DNA from 2 places in the Rhodoferax sp. LB1P47 genome. Region 2 is predicted to be linked to the other one. Evidence: predicted binding sites of a transcription regulator. Region 2 holds the regulator's gene; the other holds the start of a gene.

Evidence for each region. The regulator sigma-54, encoded in region 2, starts transcription at its own class of promoters, with help from an activator protein. The targets are predictions, from matches to a motif close to TGGCANGNAANCTGCTTT.
Region 1: glnA (type I glutamate--ammonia ligase) is a predicted target of sigma-54. The motif match lies at 3,017-3,034, and genes of this name have one in related genera.

What each region holds. Positions count from the first base shown of each region.
Region 1 is NZ_JBWMAU010000001.1:646,088-653,989, forward strand. It holds gene glnL (nitrogen regulation protein NR(II)) at 1-870, opposite strand, end outside; gene AC0969_RS03060 (hypothetical protein) at 870-1,379, opposite strand; gene glnA (type I glutamate--ammonia ligase) at 1,541-2,956, opposite strand; gene AC0969_RS03070 (competence/damage-inducible protein A) at 3,179-4,018, opposite strand; gene AC0969_RS03075 (EI24 domain-containing protein) at 3,984-4,880, opposite strand; gene AC0969_RS03080 (sterol desaturase family protein) at 4,905-5,957, opposite strand; gene AC0969_RS03085 (polysaccharide deacetylase family protein) at 5,965-6,795, opposite strand; gene AC0969_RS03090 (YVTN family beta-propeller repeat protein) at 6,761-7,720, opposite strand; gene AC0969_RS03095 (16S rRNA pseudouridine(516) synthase) at 7,802-7,902, opposite strand, start outside.
Region 2 is NZ_JBWMAU010000006.1:24,537-32,438, reverse strand. It holds gene AC0969_RS09075 (LysR family transcriptional regulator) at 1-17, shown strand, start outside; gene AC0969_RS09070 (PsiF family protein) at 44-352, opposite strand; gene argS (arginine--tRNA ligase) at 475-2,172, shown strand; gene AC0969_RS09060 (SPOR domain-containing protein) at 2,181-2,873, shown strand; gene AC0969_RS09055 (thiol:disulfide interchange protein DsbA/DsbL) at 2,937-3,590, shown strand; gene lptA (lipopolysaccharide transport periplasmic protein LptA) at 3,699-4,313, shown strand; gene lptB (LPS export ABC transporter ATP-binding protein) at 4,310-5,074, shown strand; gene AC0969_RS09040 (RNA polymerase factor sigma-54) at 5,082-6,659, shown strand; gene AC0969_RS09035 (THUMP domain-containing class I SAM-dependent RNA methyltransferase) at 6,774-7,902, shown strand, end outside.

The DNA.
Region 1 (7,902 bases), on a different contig from region 2:
CAGTGCCAATCGGTAGCGTTGTTTGCCAAAGGTCACCTGGCGCGCAATCCGGCTGCGAAAAGTAATCTGGGCATCGCCCTCGGCAATGCGCTCGGCCAGCGCCTGGGTGGCGTTGTGGGCCACGTTGAGCACCGCCTGGATGAGCTGTTCGCGGTCGCCCCGAAACTCGGGGATGGACACGTCGTACTCGCGCTCGATCTTCAGCCCACGCGGAAATTCGGCCAATATCAGGGAGCGCACGCGCTCGCAGATTTCGTGGATGTTGACATCGCCCACCACGTGCGGGCGGCGGTGCGGGGCCAGCAGGCGGTCTACCAGGCTTTGCAGGCGGTCGGCCTCGTGGATGATGACCTGGGTGTACTCGATCAGCTCGCGCGACTCGATCTCCATCTCCAGCAGCTGCGCCGCGCCGCGTATGCCGCCCAGCGGGTTCTTGATCTCGTGGGCCAGGTTGCGAATGAGCTCTTTGTTGGCCTGGGCCTGGTCGATCAGGCGCTCTTCACGGTCTTGCTTGGCCTGCTGCTCCTGCGGCAGCAGCTCGATGATGATTTCGCCGGGGCGCTCGGTTTGGGCCAGGATCACGTGCACCGGCACCGGCTCGTAGTTCAGGCGCTTGAGCCACGCGTCGTAGCGCATGGCCGCAAACTCATTGCTGCCGGCACCGGCCAAGGCGTTTTCCAAAATCTGGGGTTCGGTAAAAAAGTCCGGGAAATGCGAGCCTTCGATGGTGCGGCGCGAGCTGCCCAGCGCGTCCTCCAGGGCGGCATTGGCAAACAGCACTGCGCCGTCACTGGACAGTACCGCCACCAGGGTGGCCAGCAAATCAAACGCGTGGAACCGGGTGATGTAGGGGTGGGAGGGGTTCGTCATCAGGGCAGGTTGCGGGCGGGGGGCAGGCGCGCAAGCTCGCGTTTGAGGCCTGCGATGTCACTGTCGTTGCGGGCGATGCTGGCTTTCAGTTCGGCCACGCGATCGATGTATTTTTGGTAATTGCGGGCTTCACCGCCTTGTTTTTCAGGCTCACCGGCGTTGTATTCTTTACGCAAATCGGCCTGCCGGGCTTCGGCTTTTTTCAACTCAGACTCCAGAATCATGCGGGCATCGGAATCGCGGGCGCGCTGCTCGGGCCCGTCATTGCGCGGGCTGGCAGCAGTGGGGGCCCGCACCGGGGCAGGAGTGCTGGTCGACTTGGTGCCGGGTGGATTGCTGTGCAGAATGGTGACATTGCCGCCCTCCACCAGTTTGCAGCCACGTGCCTTGGCTGCCTGGGCATCTTTGACAGCATTGGTGTACTCGTTGCCGCAACGGTAGACGGCCATGTCCTGCGCCCCAACGGTGGCCGACACACCCACCCAAATCAGACCAAAAAAGTATTTCATGCGTAAAAAGTAAAGCCCAACCGGGCTTGAACTAAAGAGAGGTGCGCAACAGTACTCTGTTTCCAAGGCACGCCGCACGCAAAACGCAAAAAGGACGGCTTGCGCCGTCCTTTGAAGAGCCTTGGCGGCGCAATACTTTGCGCATCCTAGGCCAGTCGCCATTACAGCGAGTAGTACATGTCAAATTCCACCGGGTGGGTGGCCATGCGCAAGCGGGTGACTTCTTGCATTTTCAGGTCGATGTAAGCGTCGATGTAGGCATCGGTGAACACGCCGCCCTTGGTCAGGAACGCACGGTCTTTGTCCAGGCATTCGAGGGCTTGGTCCAGGCTGTGGCAGACGGTAGGGATCAACTTGTCTTCTTCGGGAGGCAAATGGTACAGATCCTTGGTGGCGGCTTCGCCAGGATGGATCTTGTTTTCCACGCCGTCCAGACCGGCCATCAACAGGGCCGCAAAGCCGAGGTAAGGGTTCATCAGTGGATCGGGGAAACGCGCTTCCACGCGGCGCCCCTTGGGGTTGGCCACGAAAGGAATACGGATCGAGGCCGAGCGGTTCTTGGCCGAGTACGCCAGCTTCACCGGAGCTTCGTAGCCTGGGACCAGGCGCTTGTAGCTATTGGTGCCGGGGTTGGTGATGGCGTTCAGGGCACGTGCGTGCTTGATGATGCCGCCGATGTAGTACAGGGCGTATTCGCTCAAACCGGCATAGCCGTCGCCAGCAAACAGGTTCTTGCCGTCTTTCCAGACCGACTGGTGCACGTGCATGCCGGAGCCGTTGTCGCCAACGATGGGCTTGGGCATGAAGGTGGCGGTTTTGCCGTAGGAGTGCGCGACGTTTTGGATCACGTACTTTTGCAGCTGGACCCAGTCGGCGCGCTCGATCAGCGTGCTGAAACGGGTACCAATTTCCATTTGGCCGGCATTCGCCACTTCGTGGTGGTGCACTTCGACCGGGATGCCCAGGGATTCGAGCACCAGGCACATTTCGGAGCGCATGTCTTGGAAGCTATCGACAGGAGGCACGGGGAAGTAGCCACCCTTGACGGCTGGGCGGTGGCCCGTGTTGCCGTGTTCGTATTCTTTGCCGGTGTTCCAAGCAGCTTCTTCGGAGTCGATCTTGGAGAAGCAGCCGGACATGTCGTTGCCCCAGCGGACGCTGTCGAACACGAAAAATTCTGGCTCAGGACCAAAGAATGCGGTATCGCCCAGGCCCGAAGCCTTCATGTAGGCCTCAGCGCGCTTGGCCAACGAGCGGGGATCGCGCTCGTAAGGCTTGCCATCGGTGGGATCGATCACGTCGCAGGTCATGATCAACGTCGTTTCTTCAAAGAACGGATCAATGTTGGCGGTGTTGGCATCGGGCATCAATTGCATGTCCGAGGCTTCAATACCCTTCCAGCCAGCGATGGAAGAGCCGTCGAACGCATGGCCCGAAACGAACTTGTCTTCGTCAAAATGGGACACGGGCACAGTCACGTGCTGTTCTTTGCCACGGGTATCGGTGAAGCGGAAGTCTACGAACTTGACTTCGTTGTCTTTCACCATCTTCATCACGTCAGCGACGGTCTTTGCCATCAAGAATCTCCTGGTAGGGGTTGGGTTTAAGTGGGACTACAGAGAGTCAGCACATCCACCAATGCAGTTTTTGTGCCACCGCCAACGCACACACAATTTACAACCATGCGCACGTCGGCTACTTTCCACGCGGGCATTTTGCGCCATAAAACCGCGCCCATAGACCCATGGGACAAATTGCACCAATACAGAGCAGTGCACCTATGCACCACTTAAGTGCGCCTAGCCTCGCACCAGTTCGGGGCCAAGCCGGACACCAAAGCCGTGCAAGCCCGCCAGCAACGCCGGATACGCCTGCGCTACCAGCGCGGGCGCGCCCTTCACACCCAGCTCGATATGGCGGCCATAGGCAGGGTGGTCCACGCTGGGCAGGCTGAACACTTTGACACCCTCAAACTGGCGCTCCAGGGCCTCCATCAACGGGGTCAGGGCGGCCTCCATGCTGCCAAACACAATCACCGACTTCTCGACCCAGACGGCTTGCTGGAACCACGGGGTGTAGTGCTGGTCCAGCACCCACTCCACCATCGGCCACGCCATCACCGGAAAGCCGGGCACAAAATGCACATGGCCCATGCTGAAGCCGGGGATTTTGTTGTACGGGTTGGGAATGATTTGCGCACCCTGGGGAAACACGCCCATGTTCAGGCGGTGGATGTTGTCTGGGTGGTCGGGCAGGTATTCGGTGCCTTGGTCGCGGGCGGTGTCTTGCATGCGTTCGCGGATCAGGGCTTCCGCCTGCGGGTGCAGCGCCAGCGGCAGGTCCAGGGCCTTGGCGGCGCACTGGCGGGTGTGGTCGTCGGGCGTAGCGCCGATGCCACCGGTAGAAAACACCACGTCGCCCGAGGCAAACGCCCGCTGCAAGGTGGCAGTAATGCGTGCCGGGTCGTCGCCCACGTAGTCGGCGTAGGCCAGTTGCAGGCCGCGTGCAGACAACAGCTCAATCACCTTGGGCAGGTGCTTGTCTGCACGTTTGCCCGACAAAATTTCATCGCCCACGATGATGAGCCCAAAAGTGGGCATGCGGTCATGGGGCTGGGAGTGGGGTCGTTCCAGAGTCATAGCTTGCTTGTAATTGAATGGGTTCCAAAATCTCCAGCGGCACTACCGCCGGACTGGCGGGGGCCACCACCTCGGCCCGCAAGGCTTCCAGCGCCGCCAGCAGGTAGTGGGAAAACCACAGCGACGAAAAGGCGAACACCAGGGTGTAAATCCAGATGGCCAACGGCACCAGCACCACAAACGCTGCGGCAAACATGGCCCCAGAAGCCCACACCAGACTCGGTGCGGCCCCCAGGTAGCCGGTCAGCACCCCCATGCCCAGCAAGGTGATGCGGTGGCGGCGGTAGATCTCGCGGCGCTCGTCCTTGCTGGCGTGCAGGGCCAGAACATCGTAGGACATGACGCGGTAGGTCAGCCAGCCCCAGATCAGCGGTGGCAGCACCAGAATCAGCGGCGGCACCAGCCACAGCGGGATCGACACCACCAGCGCCACCAAGGCCAGCACAATAGATCCCAGCGACCAAAACAGCCCGCCGATGAAGGTGCCGCCCTGCTTTTTTTCCAGCTGGGGAAAGCGCCGCTCAGCCACCAGCGCCACCAGGGCGGGGGTCATCATCATGGCCACGGCCAGCAAAGACAGCACTACGATGACAGGCGTGATGGCAAAGATCACCAGCAAGGGGGCCAGCGCCACCTTGAGCTGGCCCACACCCGCGCTCTCCAGCCAGGTCCACATGCGGCCCACCCATTCCGACGCGTCCAGCATGCCGCGCACCGTGTCCAGCGCCGGTTCCCAGTAAAAATAGCCCAGGCCCAGCGACACCACCACCAGCAGCAACAAGGGCAGGAACGACAGCGCAATCACGCGGTGGTGCATGCAGTAGGCCGCCGCGCGCCAAAAGGAATCCAAAAGCAGTTTCATACGGATAAGGATACCCGCATCACATCAGCGCACGCTGGCCCACAGCCGCTGCAAGCCTAGCCACTGCTGCCGCCAAAAGCCCCGGCCATAGTCGCGCCCTCCCTCCTCGGCCAGTTGGTCGCGGATGCCAGTGGGGTCATAGCGCAGCGCAAAGTTGGCAGTGCCAAACAGCATGTCCCACCAGGGCAGCAAGACACCGAAGTTGTGTCCGCCTAACCTGACCCCCACGCTTGCCACTGCGTGTGCTGCGCTGCCCCCCGAGGGGGCGCTCGCGTCTTGGGGCGGCCCGGCGGCGCTCAGTATTTTTGCTTTTATCGGTGATTCATGGCCCAGGCCAATGCTGTGGTGCAGCCGGTGAAAGCGTGGGCTGACCCACAGGCGCTCGCCCACCCGGCCAAACCACAGGCGCAGGTTGGCGTGCTGCAAGCTTTCGCTGAGCTGGGTAAAGGCCACGATGGCAATGAACTGGCCGGGGGCCACGCCCACCAGCTGGGCCGCCACGGCGATGATGATGTCGCCCAGCACGTCGTCCAGCAGGTGGTTGCGGTTGTCGCTCCACAGGGTCATTTGGCGCTGCGAATGGTGCAGGGAATGCAGGCTCCACCACCACGCAAACTGGTGCTGGCCCCGGTGTACCCAGTAGCCTAAAAAGTCGAACGCCACTAGGTACAGCGCAAAACTGAGCACCGGCTGGTCGGTGATGCCGGGCCACAGGCCATCCAAATGCCAGGTCGCAATCCCGGACATCCGCATCCTGCCAAACAGTTCGTCCATGAACGGATCGAGGGTAAAAAACAAGAGCAGCCTGAATGCCCCCAGCCGGTGCAAAAGCGTGTAGACGATGTCCACCCGCACAGCCGCCCGATCGCGCACCGGCTCCACCGGCCGCCAGCGTTGCAACGGCCCCAGCACCGCCAACAGCACCAGCAATTGCAGCAAACCGACCAGCAACCAGCCGGTCGCGGTATAGGCATCTTCCACCCAGCCGCCAAAGCCTAGGCCAAACACCAGCGGCTGCACCACGACCTCAAACAGCCACTGCTGCGCGTCAGAAAACAAATTGGTCAGGAAATCCATCGGTCGATTATTGGCGGTGGGCGCTTATCCACACGGTGTAGTCGGGATGCTCGCGCAGCGTACGAAAGCAAAAACCGCGCTCCTTCAAGCCCACAATCAGCGGCTCCAGTACCGCCGGAGCCCAGGGGTCTTTGCGCGACCAGATGCCCAGATGGGCCAGCAAGATGTCGCCGCTACGGATGGTCCGCAGGGCCTGGGCCAGCAACGCGGGGTTGCTGGCGCGTTCACTGGCCAGCTCATCGCCCAGAAACCCGGCCGGTGCCCAGCCCACATGCGCATAGCCACAGGATTGCGCCGCCGCCAGCAGCGCAGGCGAGGTTTTGCCGCCGGGGGCGCGGAACAATGGCAACGGGGCCTGGCCGGTCATGGCTTGCAGACGCTGGCTGGCCCGGCGGATCTCTTCGCAGTACTGGGCAGCTGTCCAGGTGAATGTACGGTCGGCATCCGGCCCCGCCGAAGGTTTAACACGGAACTGCATCGGCTGGCCGGGCTGACGGGGCATGTCGCCCTTCCAGTAGACGTGGTCAAAAGTGTGCGATGCAAAGGCATGGCCCTCGGCGGCACGGGCCCGCCACCAGGGAGCCCAGTGCTCGCCCAGGCTGCCATCGCCCTCCTGCGTACGCTCTTGCGCACCAAAAAACGTGACCTTGACCTGTTGGCGACCCAGCACCTCGGCCACCAGCGGGGCGATGCCCATGTGGCCGGTGTCGAAGGTCAGATAAAGCGGTTTTTCACAGTCTTTTAGGCCACCAGCGCTTATAGAATCTGCGCAAGTAGCTACAAATAATATAGCAAATAGCGACTTAACGCGCTGCGTGGTCCAGTGTCCAAACACCATGGGGTGACCTTCCGACATTGATTTGACGCACCACTTTTTTCGATTCAATATCGATCACGGTGAGTTTGCGCGCCCAGCGCGATGTCACCATCAACAACTTGCCATCGGCCGACACGTCCATACAGTCCGGCCCGCCGGGGGCCGGGTAAGTGGCCACCGACTCCAGGGTTTGCAGGTCGATCTTGCTGATGCTATTGGCCACACGGTTGCTCACAAACACATGGCGCTTGTCGCCCGCTGCGCGGAAGGCGTGCGAGCCCTTGCCGGTAGCAATAACCTTGGTGCGCACGGGGGCCTTACCCGACACGTCGTACACCTCCACGCCCTCCCCGCCGGTCAGGCCGATCAGCAGGGTTTTGTCGTCAGCGGTGCCATACAGGTCTGCAGGCATGCTGCCGGTGGGCGTGCGCCATTTGATGGTTTGGGTGACCAGGTCCACCGCCACCAGCTCGTCGCTATCTTGCATGGTGGAGTAGATGGTGGTGCTTTTGCTGTCAATCCACAGGTGGCTGGGGGTTTTGCCGGTGGCCACGCGCTTGGCCAGCACGATGTCCTTGCCGTCCCAGCGGTAGATGTCGATGTGGTTCAGACGGTTGGCCGCCGTCACAAACCACTTCATATTGGGCGAAAAACGCAACTGGTAGGGGTCGAGAACATCGCGCACCACCCGCTGGATCTCGGCCGTTTTGGGGTCGATGAAGGTCAGCGTGTCGGACAGCGCGTTGGCAATGATCAGCGACTTCTCATCCGGCGTGAGGTACATGTGGTGCGGCTCTTTGCCGGTGGGGATGCGCTTGGTCTCCGCCCAGCTGCCGGGGTCGATCACACTCACATTCGCATCCAGCGAGTTGAGTACAAAAATCGGATGGGATTGGGCCTGTGCAGCAAGCGGGCTAAGCGCAGCAAAAGCAAGAAACGAGGCCACGAAGGCAAAACGGCGGACAAACAACTTCACGGCGCACCAGAGGTAAAAAATAAGCCGGAAGTGTAGCCGCCGGGCCCGTCGCTAATGTGTCTGTGCAGCCGATAACTGGGCCAGATCCTCGGCACTTAGCCAACGCCACTGCCCTGGCAGCAAATCTGCGGGCAGCGCAAAACTACCCATTT
Region 2 (7,902 bases):
TAAAAAAACCCGGCTAACCGGGTTTTTTAGAGCGGGCAGGGGCTTAGCCCTTCAGGCATTCGCTCATGAACTTCTTGCGTTCGTCGCCTTTTTTGCCGGTAGCGTCTTTGTTGCAGGTGGTCATCTTGCTTTGCTGGGCGGTCTTGCCGTCGGCAGCTGCTGGGGCTTCGGCCTTGGCGCTCAGGCAGGTTTTCATGAAGGCCTTGCGCTCGTCGCCTTTTTGGCCTTTGGCTTCGGCGTTGCAGGTGGCCATTTTGGACTGCTGGGCGGTTTTGGGCTTGTCTTCGGCGTGGGCCATGCCCAGCGAGAAAGCCATGCCCAGGGCAGCGATCAGAGGTAAGAGACGTTTCATGCAAGCTCCAAAAGAAGGATGGGGGGTTGTAATCCTGTGTACAGCGTCCTGCTGCACCGAAGGATTGCACCCTATAACGGCGCATCCCGCAAGCCGGATGACGGCCCCCGTAAAATCGCCGAATGCTCTCAGTCAAACATGAATTGCTCGCGGCGCTGGCCGTCGGGCTGGAAAAAATAGCCCCCGGCGCCGCTGCCAAAGCCGCGTTCGAGTCCCCCAAAGTGGCGGCCCACGGCGATTTCGCCTGCACCGCCGCCATGCAGCTGGCCAAGCCGCTCAAGCTGAACCCGCGCCAACTGGGTGAAAACCTGCGCGCGGCCCTGCTGGAGCAGCCCGCCTTTGAGAAGTGGGTTGAGGCCATCGACATCGCCGGACCGGGCTTCATCAACATCAAACTCAAACCCGCTGCCAAGCAGGAAATCGTGCGCGAAGTGCTGGCCGCCGGGGCCCGCTTCGGCGTGCAGCCCAGCAACGGCCAGCGCATCCTGGTGGAGTTTGTTTCGGCCAACCCCACCGGCCCGCTGCACGTAGGCCACGGCCGCCAGGCGGCTTTGGGCGACGCGATCTGCAACCTGTACGCCACCCAGGGCTGGGACGTGTACCGCGAGTTTTATTACAACGACGCAGGCGTGCAGATCGGCACCCTGGCCACCAGCACGCAACTGCGCGCCCAAGGTTTTAAGCCGGGCGATACCTGCTGGCCCACCGATCCCGACAACCCGGTTAGCAAGAATTTCTACAACGGTGAGTACATCGCCGACATTGCCAACGACTTCTTGGCCCAAAAGTCTGTCAAAGCCGACGACCGTGAAGTCACCGCCTCCGGGGACATAGCTGACTTGAACTCGATCCGTGAATTTGCCGTGGCCTATCTGCGCCGCGAGCAGGATCTGGATTTGCAGGCCTTCCAGGTGAAGTTCGACAATTTCTACCTCGAAACCAGTCTGTACACCAGCGGACGGGTCGATGCCACCGTGCAGTTGCTGCAAGACGCAGGCAAGACCTATGAGCAAGACGGCGCGCTGTGGCTGCAGTCCACCGACTACGGTGACGACAAAAACCGTGTGATGCGCAAGACCGACGGCAGCTACACCTACTTTGTGCCGGATGTGGCCTACCACATCGCCAAATGGCAGCGCGGCTTCACCAAGGTGGTCAACATCCAGGGCACCGACCACCACGGCACCATCGCCCGCGTGCGCGCCGGTTTGCAGGCCGCCAACGTGGGCATTCCACTGGGCTACCCCGACTACGTGCTGCACACGATGGTGCGGGTGGTCAAGGGCGGTGAAGAGGTCAAGATCAGCAAGCGCGCTGGCAGCTACGTCACCCTGCGTGACGTGATCGACTGGACCAGCAAAGATGCCGTGCGCTTTTTCCTGCTGAGCCGCAAGCCCGATACCGAATACACCTTCGACATCGACCTGGCGCTGGCCAAGAACAACGACAACCCGGTCTACTACGTGCAGTACGCCCATGCCCGCATCTGCAAAATGCTGCGCGACTGGGCTGGCGATGTGGCCAGCCTGCAAGGCGTGGACCTGTCCAGCCTGCTGGTGCCGCAGGCCCAAACCCTGATGCTGCAACTGGCCAAGTATCCCGAAATGTTGACCAGTGCGACCGAAACCTTCGCCCCGCACGACGTGACCTTCTACCTGCGCGAACTGGCCGCCAACCTGCATAGCTACTACGACGCAGAGCGCGTGCTGGTGGACGACGAAGTGCTCAAACGGGCCCGCCTGGCCCTGGTCGCCGCATGCGCCCAGGTACTACACAATGGTTTGGCGGTGCTCGGGGTGAGTGCCCCTGAAAAAATGTAATTGAGCGTATGAAAAAACAAAAGCAAACCGGCGGCACCATCATCGGCTTCATCGTCGGGGTGGTGGTGGGCCTGGGGTCGGCGCTGGCGGTGGCGGTGTACGTCACCAAAGTGCCGGTGCCCTTCATGAACGGAAAAACCCAGGCCAACAGCGCCGACCACGACGCGGCCGAAAGCCAGAAGAACAAAGACTGGGACCCCAATACCCCGCTGCATGGCAAAAACCCGGTGCGCCCCGTGGCCCCCGCGCCGATCGCCATGCCCGAGGCAGCGCCCGAGCCGGAACCCCTGGTGGTGGCCCCCGCGCCCCTGCCCGCGACCCCTCCGGCGTCGGCGGCCTCCAAGCCGCTCACCCCCAAACCCGAGCCCAAGCCCGCCACCAGCGCCGACCCCTTGGGCGATTTGGCCAAAGCCAAGGCCAAGGCCACCCCCACCACGGCCCCGGTGCTGGCCCCTACCGCCGAGCCTTTCGAGTACTTTGTGCAGGCCGGAGCCTTTCGCAGCACCGAAGACGCCGAAGCCCAGCGTGCCAAGCTGGCCATGATGGGTATGGAGGCACGGGTGACCGAGCGCGAACAGGCGGGCCGCACGGTCTACCGCGTCCGCATGGGGCCGTACGCCAAGCGTGACGATGCCGAGCGCGCCAAAGACAAGCTGGAAAACGCCGGAGGCGACACCACCCTGGTGCGCGTGCAGCGTTGATGCTGTGGTGCTGAACTTTTTGCCTCAAGCCCCCCTCTGACCCCCCACAAGGAGTGATTTGCAATGAAACGTCGTGAGTTTTCGCTGACCTCAGCCAGTGTGCTGACCGGATCGGCCCTGGCTATTTCGCCCATCGGCAGCGCATTCGCCCAGGGCAAACCGCCCGTGGCGGGCACCGACTACCTGGTGCTGGACAAGCCTGCGCCCACCGAAGCCCCGGCGGGCAAGGTGGAGGTGATCGAGTTCTTCTGGTATGCCTGCTCGCATTGCTTTGCGTTTGAGCCTGCGCTGTCCGCCTGGCTCAAGAAGCTGCCCAAGAACGTGGCTTTCCGTCGCGTGCCGGTGGTGTTCCAGGACAGTTTCATCCCGCCGCAAAAGCTCTACTACACGCTGGAGGCGATGGGCCAGCTAGAGGCGCTGCACAGCAAAGTGTTCAATGCCATCCATGTTGAGCGCCAAAAGCTCGACAAAGACAATCTGGTGATCGACTGGGCCGCCAAGCAGGGCCTGGACAAAGCCAAGTTCGTGGAAACCTACAACTCGTTCTCGGTGACCACCAAGGTGCGTAAAGCCGCGCAATTGCAGCAGGCCTACAACGTGGCCGGTGTGCCGGCAATGGGTGTGGCCGGACGTTTCTACACCGACGGCACGCAAGCCCAGTCGATGGAGCGCGGCCTGACGATCGTGGACTACTTGGTGGCACAGCAGAAAACCTGAAGTCGCCGGTTGCTGCTGAACCGAGGCCCGCTTTTGCGGGCTTTTTTCTGGGCGAATCAAATCGACCACGGCACGACCGGTACAATCATTTGCAAGATTCGTGCCTCTATGAAAAAAGCCTACCCCACCCTCCTATTCTTGCTGCTGTGCGCCTGTGCGGGCGGTTCTGCCTGGGCTGAAAAAGCCGATCGCCTCAAGCCCATGAACATCGAATCCGATGCCATGCGCTACGACGATCTGAAGCAAACCAATGTGTTCACCGGCCGCGTGGTGATGAGCAAGGGCAGTATCGTCATCCGGGGCGGGCGGGTGGATGTGCGCCAGGATGCCGAGGGCAACCAGACCGGCATCGTGACCGCCGAGCCCGGCAAGCTGGCCTACTTCAAGCAAAAGCGCGACGGTGTGGATGAATACATCGAAGGCGAGGGCGAAACCATCCTCTACAACAGCAAGCTGGACAACGTGCGTTTCATCAAGCGTGCCGTGATGCGCCGCTTGCTGGGTAGCAAGGTCAACGACGAAGTCACCGGCGGGGTCATCGTGTATGACAACACCACCGACGTATTTACCGTAGACAACGGCAACTCCGCCAACGACCCTGGCGGCCAGAACGGCCGGGTTCGTGCCATGTTGACCCCCAAGGTGACGGCCCCAGCCGCTGCTGCCAGCGCCACCAGCCCCGCGCTGCGCTCCAGTACCACGCTAGAGGGCGCGCAGAAGTGAGCGGCCCGGTTGCCGTGGCAGAAAGCCGCCTGGAAGCCCGCCATCTGCAAAAAGCCTACGGCAGCCGTAAAGTCGTCAAAGACGTGACCCTGGCGGTCAAAAAAGGCGAAGTGGTCGGGCTGCTGGGCCCCAACGGCGCAGGTAAAACCACCTCGTTCTACATGATTGTGGGCCTGGTGCGGGCCGATGGCGGCAGCATTTCCATCGACGGCCAGCCGGTTGAGCACATGCCGATCCACCGCCGTTCGCGCCTGGGCCTGAGCTATTTGCCGCAAGAGGCCTCGATTTTCCGCAAGCTCACGGTGGAAGAAAACGTGCGCGCCGTGCTGGAGCTGCAACACGACGAGCAGGGCAAGTCGCTGACCAAACCGGTGATCGAAGCCCGCCTCACCGCCTTGCTGGAAGACCTGCGGGTCGAACACCTGCGCGACTCCTCGGCGATGGCCCTGTCCGGGGGCGAGCGCCGCCGGGTCGAGATTGCCCGCGCCCTGGCCACCCAGCCGCGCTTCATCCTGCTGGACGAACCGTTTGCCGGTATCGACCCGATTGCGGTGATCGAGATCCAGCGCATCATCGGCTTCCTGAAGTCGCGCGGCATTGGTGTGTTGATCACCGACCACAACGTGCGCGAAACCCTGGGTATTTGCGACCACGCCTACATCATCAGCGACGGCAACGTGCTGGCCGAAGGTACGCCGTCCGAGATCGTCGACAACGCCGATGTGCGGCGCGTCTACCTCGGCGAGCACTTCCGTATGTGATCGCACGATGAAGCAAGGCCTCTCCCTACGCGTTTCCCAGCACCTGGCGCTCACGCCCCAGTTACAACAGTCCATCCGTCTTTTGCAGCTGTCCACCCTGGAACTCAGCCAGGAAGTGGACCAGATGCTGGACGATAACCCGTTTCTGGAGCGCAACCTGGACGACGCGCCGCGCGAAGAGTTTGGTTTGGCCCAGTCCGACACCCCCGTCAGCGCGGGTGACCGCGAAACCGAGTCTGCTCCTACTTCTGTAGCTGAATACGCAGGTGAATCCAGCGCTGAAGCCTCAAATGACTCTGAAACCCCACTCACCGGTGGCGACGACACCAGCTGGGACGGCGACGGCAGCTCTGAGATCAGGCCCGACGACAGCGAGTGGGGCGGCGACGCACCCGCCCGCCACAACAACCTGGGCGAAGAAGGCGAGGCCGATGCCACCGAGCTGGCCCGCAACCAGGAGTCGCTGACCAGCTTTCTGCACCGCCAGGCCTTGGCGTTGCGCCTGGGCGAGGTGGACCAGGCGGCGCTGCGCTTTTTGATCGAATCGCTGAACGACGACGGCTACCTGGAAGACGACCTGGCCACCCTGGCCCAAGGCCTGTCGGGTGGCGACTCGGAAGCGCAGGAGGAACTGGTACACCGCTTCACCGTCGCTCTGGGCCTGTTGCAAAGCCTGGAACCGCCGGGGGTGGGGGCAACCCATCTGGGCGAATGCCTGCTGCTGCAACTCAAGGCTTTGAAGGCCACCCTGGGCGACGACCCGGTGCGCAAAACCGCGCTGCGCATCTGCCGCCAGCCGATGGACCTGCTGGCCCGGCGCGATGTGAAGCGCCTGTGCCAGCTGTGCCACGCCAGTGATGCCGACATCAAAGCCGCGATTGCCATGATTGCCCGGCTGGAGCCCAAGCCCGGCCGCCGCTTTGTGGACGTGGAGCGCAACATCGTGGTGCCCGACGTGATTGTTGCCAAAGTGGGGCGTGGCGCCAATACCAAGTTTCGGGTGGCGCTGAACCCCGAGGTGATGCCGCGCTTGCGGGTGCACGACATCTATGCCAACGCGCTGCGCCTGCACAAGGGCGGTGGTAAGGACTCCTCGAACAACGCCGCACTCCAGCAGCGCCTGCAAGAAGCCCGCTGGTTCATCAAGAACATCCAGCAGCGCTTCGACACCATCCTGCGGGTCAGCAACGCCATCGTGGAGCGGCAAAAGAACTTCTTCAGCCACGGTGCGCTGGCCATGCGCCCGCTGGTGCTGCGCGAGATTGCCGACGAGCTGGGCCTGCACGAATCCACCATCAGCCGCGTCACCACCGCCAAGTACATGGCCACGCCGTACGGCACGTTTGAGCTGAAATACTTCTTCGGCTCGTCGCTCGGCACCGAGACCGGCGGCAACGCCTCCAGTACGGCGGTGCGCGCTCTGATCAAGCAGTTCGTCGCCTCCGAAGATCTGAAAAAACCGTTGAGCGACAGCCAGTTGTCGGACATGCTGAAAGAGCAAGGCATTGAATGCGCCCGCCGCACGGTCGCCAAATACCGCGAAGCCCTGCGGATTGCGCCGACGAATTTGCGCAAGGCGCTGTAACGGGCATCCGATCGGCGTGTGCTGTGCCAGCGCCAAAGCGCTCCTGGCGCCCCCTATGGGATACTCCACGCCTCCCAGCGGACCCGCTCCGCGTCCCACTTTGGCACCGATCCCATGAACCAACTCCAATTATTTTTACCCTGCGCCGCTGGCGTGGAAGAGCTGCTGGCCGAAGAGGTACACGCAATTACGGGCTTGCAGGGCGAGGATTTGCGCTCGCACCGGGGTGGCGTGCTGGTGCGCTCGTCGTGGCGCGACGCGATGCGGCTCAATTTGCACAGCCGCCTGGCGCAGCGGGTGCTGATCGAACTGTCCAGCACGCCCTACCGCACGGAGCAAGACCTGTACGAGGCGGCGAGCAACGTGGCCTGGGAGATTTGGTTCACGCCCAGCCAGAGCTTCAAGGTGGAAGTCACTGCGCAGCACAGCCCGCTGACCTCGCTGAACTTTGCTGCCCTGAAGGTCAAGGACGCGGTGGCCGACCGCTTCCGTTTTAAGACCGGCGTACGCCCCGATGTGAACGTGCAGTGGCCCGATGCCCGCATCTACCTGCACCTGACCACCGAGCACGCCACCATCTACATCGACACCTCGGGCGACGCGCTGTTCAAACGCGGCTGGCGCGAAGACAAGGGCGATGCCCCGCTGAAAGAAACCCTGGCCGCCGCCATGATTGCCGCCAGCGGCTGGGACGGCACCACGCCCTTCTACGACCCCTGCTGCGGCAGCGGCACCATTGCCATCGAGGCCGCGCAGATCGCCTGCAACATCGCCCCGGGCAGCCTGCGCCGCTTTGGTTTCGAGAAACTGCTGCCGTTCCAGCCCCATGTGTGGTCGGCCATCCAAGACCAGGCGGCCGAGGCCGAGCACGAGCCGGAGACGCAGATTTTTGGCAGCGATGTGGCCCACCGCATGGTCGATTTCGCCACCCGCAACGCCGAGCGCGCGGGGGTCACGGGCGTGGTCGAATTCCGGGGTGGCGATGCCTTGCAGCGTATGCCCCCAGCGCCATCCGGCGTGATGCTGCTGAACCCACCCTACGGCGAGCGGATCGAAGTGGCCGGTGTGGCCGGGCGGCGTGAGGCGGCGCAGACCGAAGACGGCGGCAGCGATTTCTTTCCCCAGTTGGCCACCCACTGGAAGCGCAACTACGCTGGCTGGACGGGCTGGGTGCTCACCCCCGACCTGAAGCTGCCCAACAAAATGCGCCTGAAAGAATCGCGCCGCGTACCGATGTGGAACG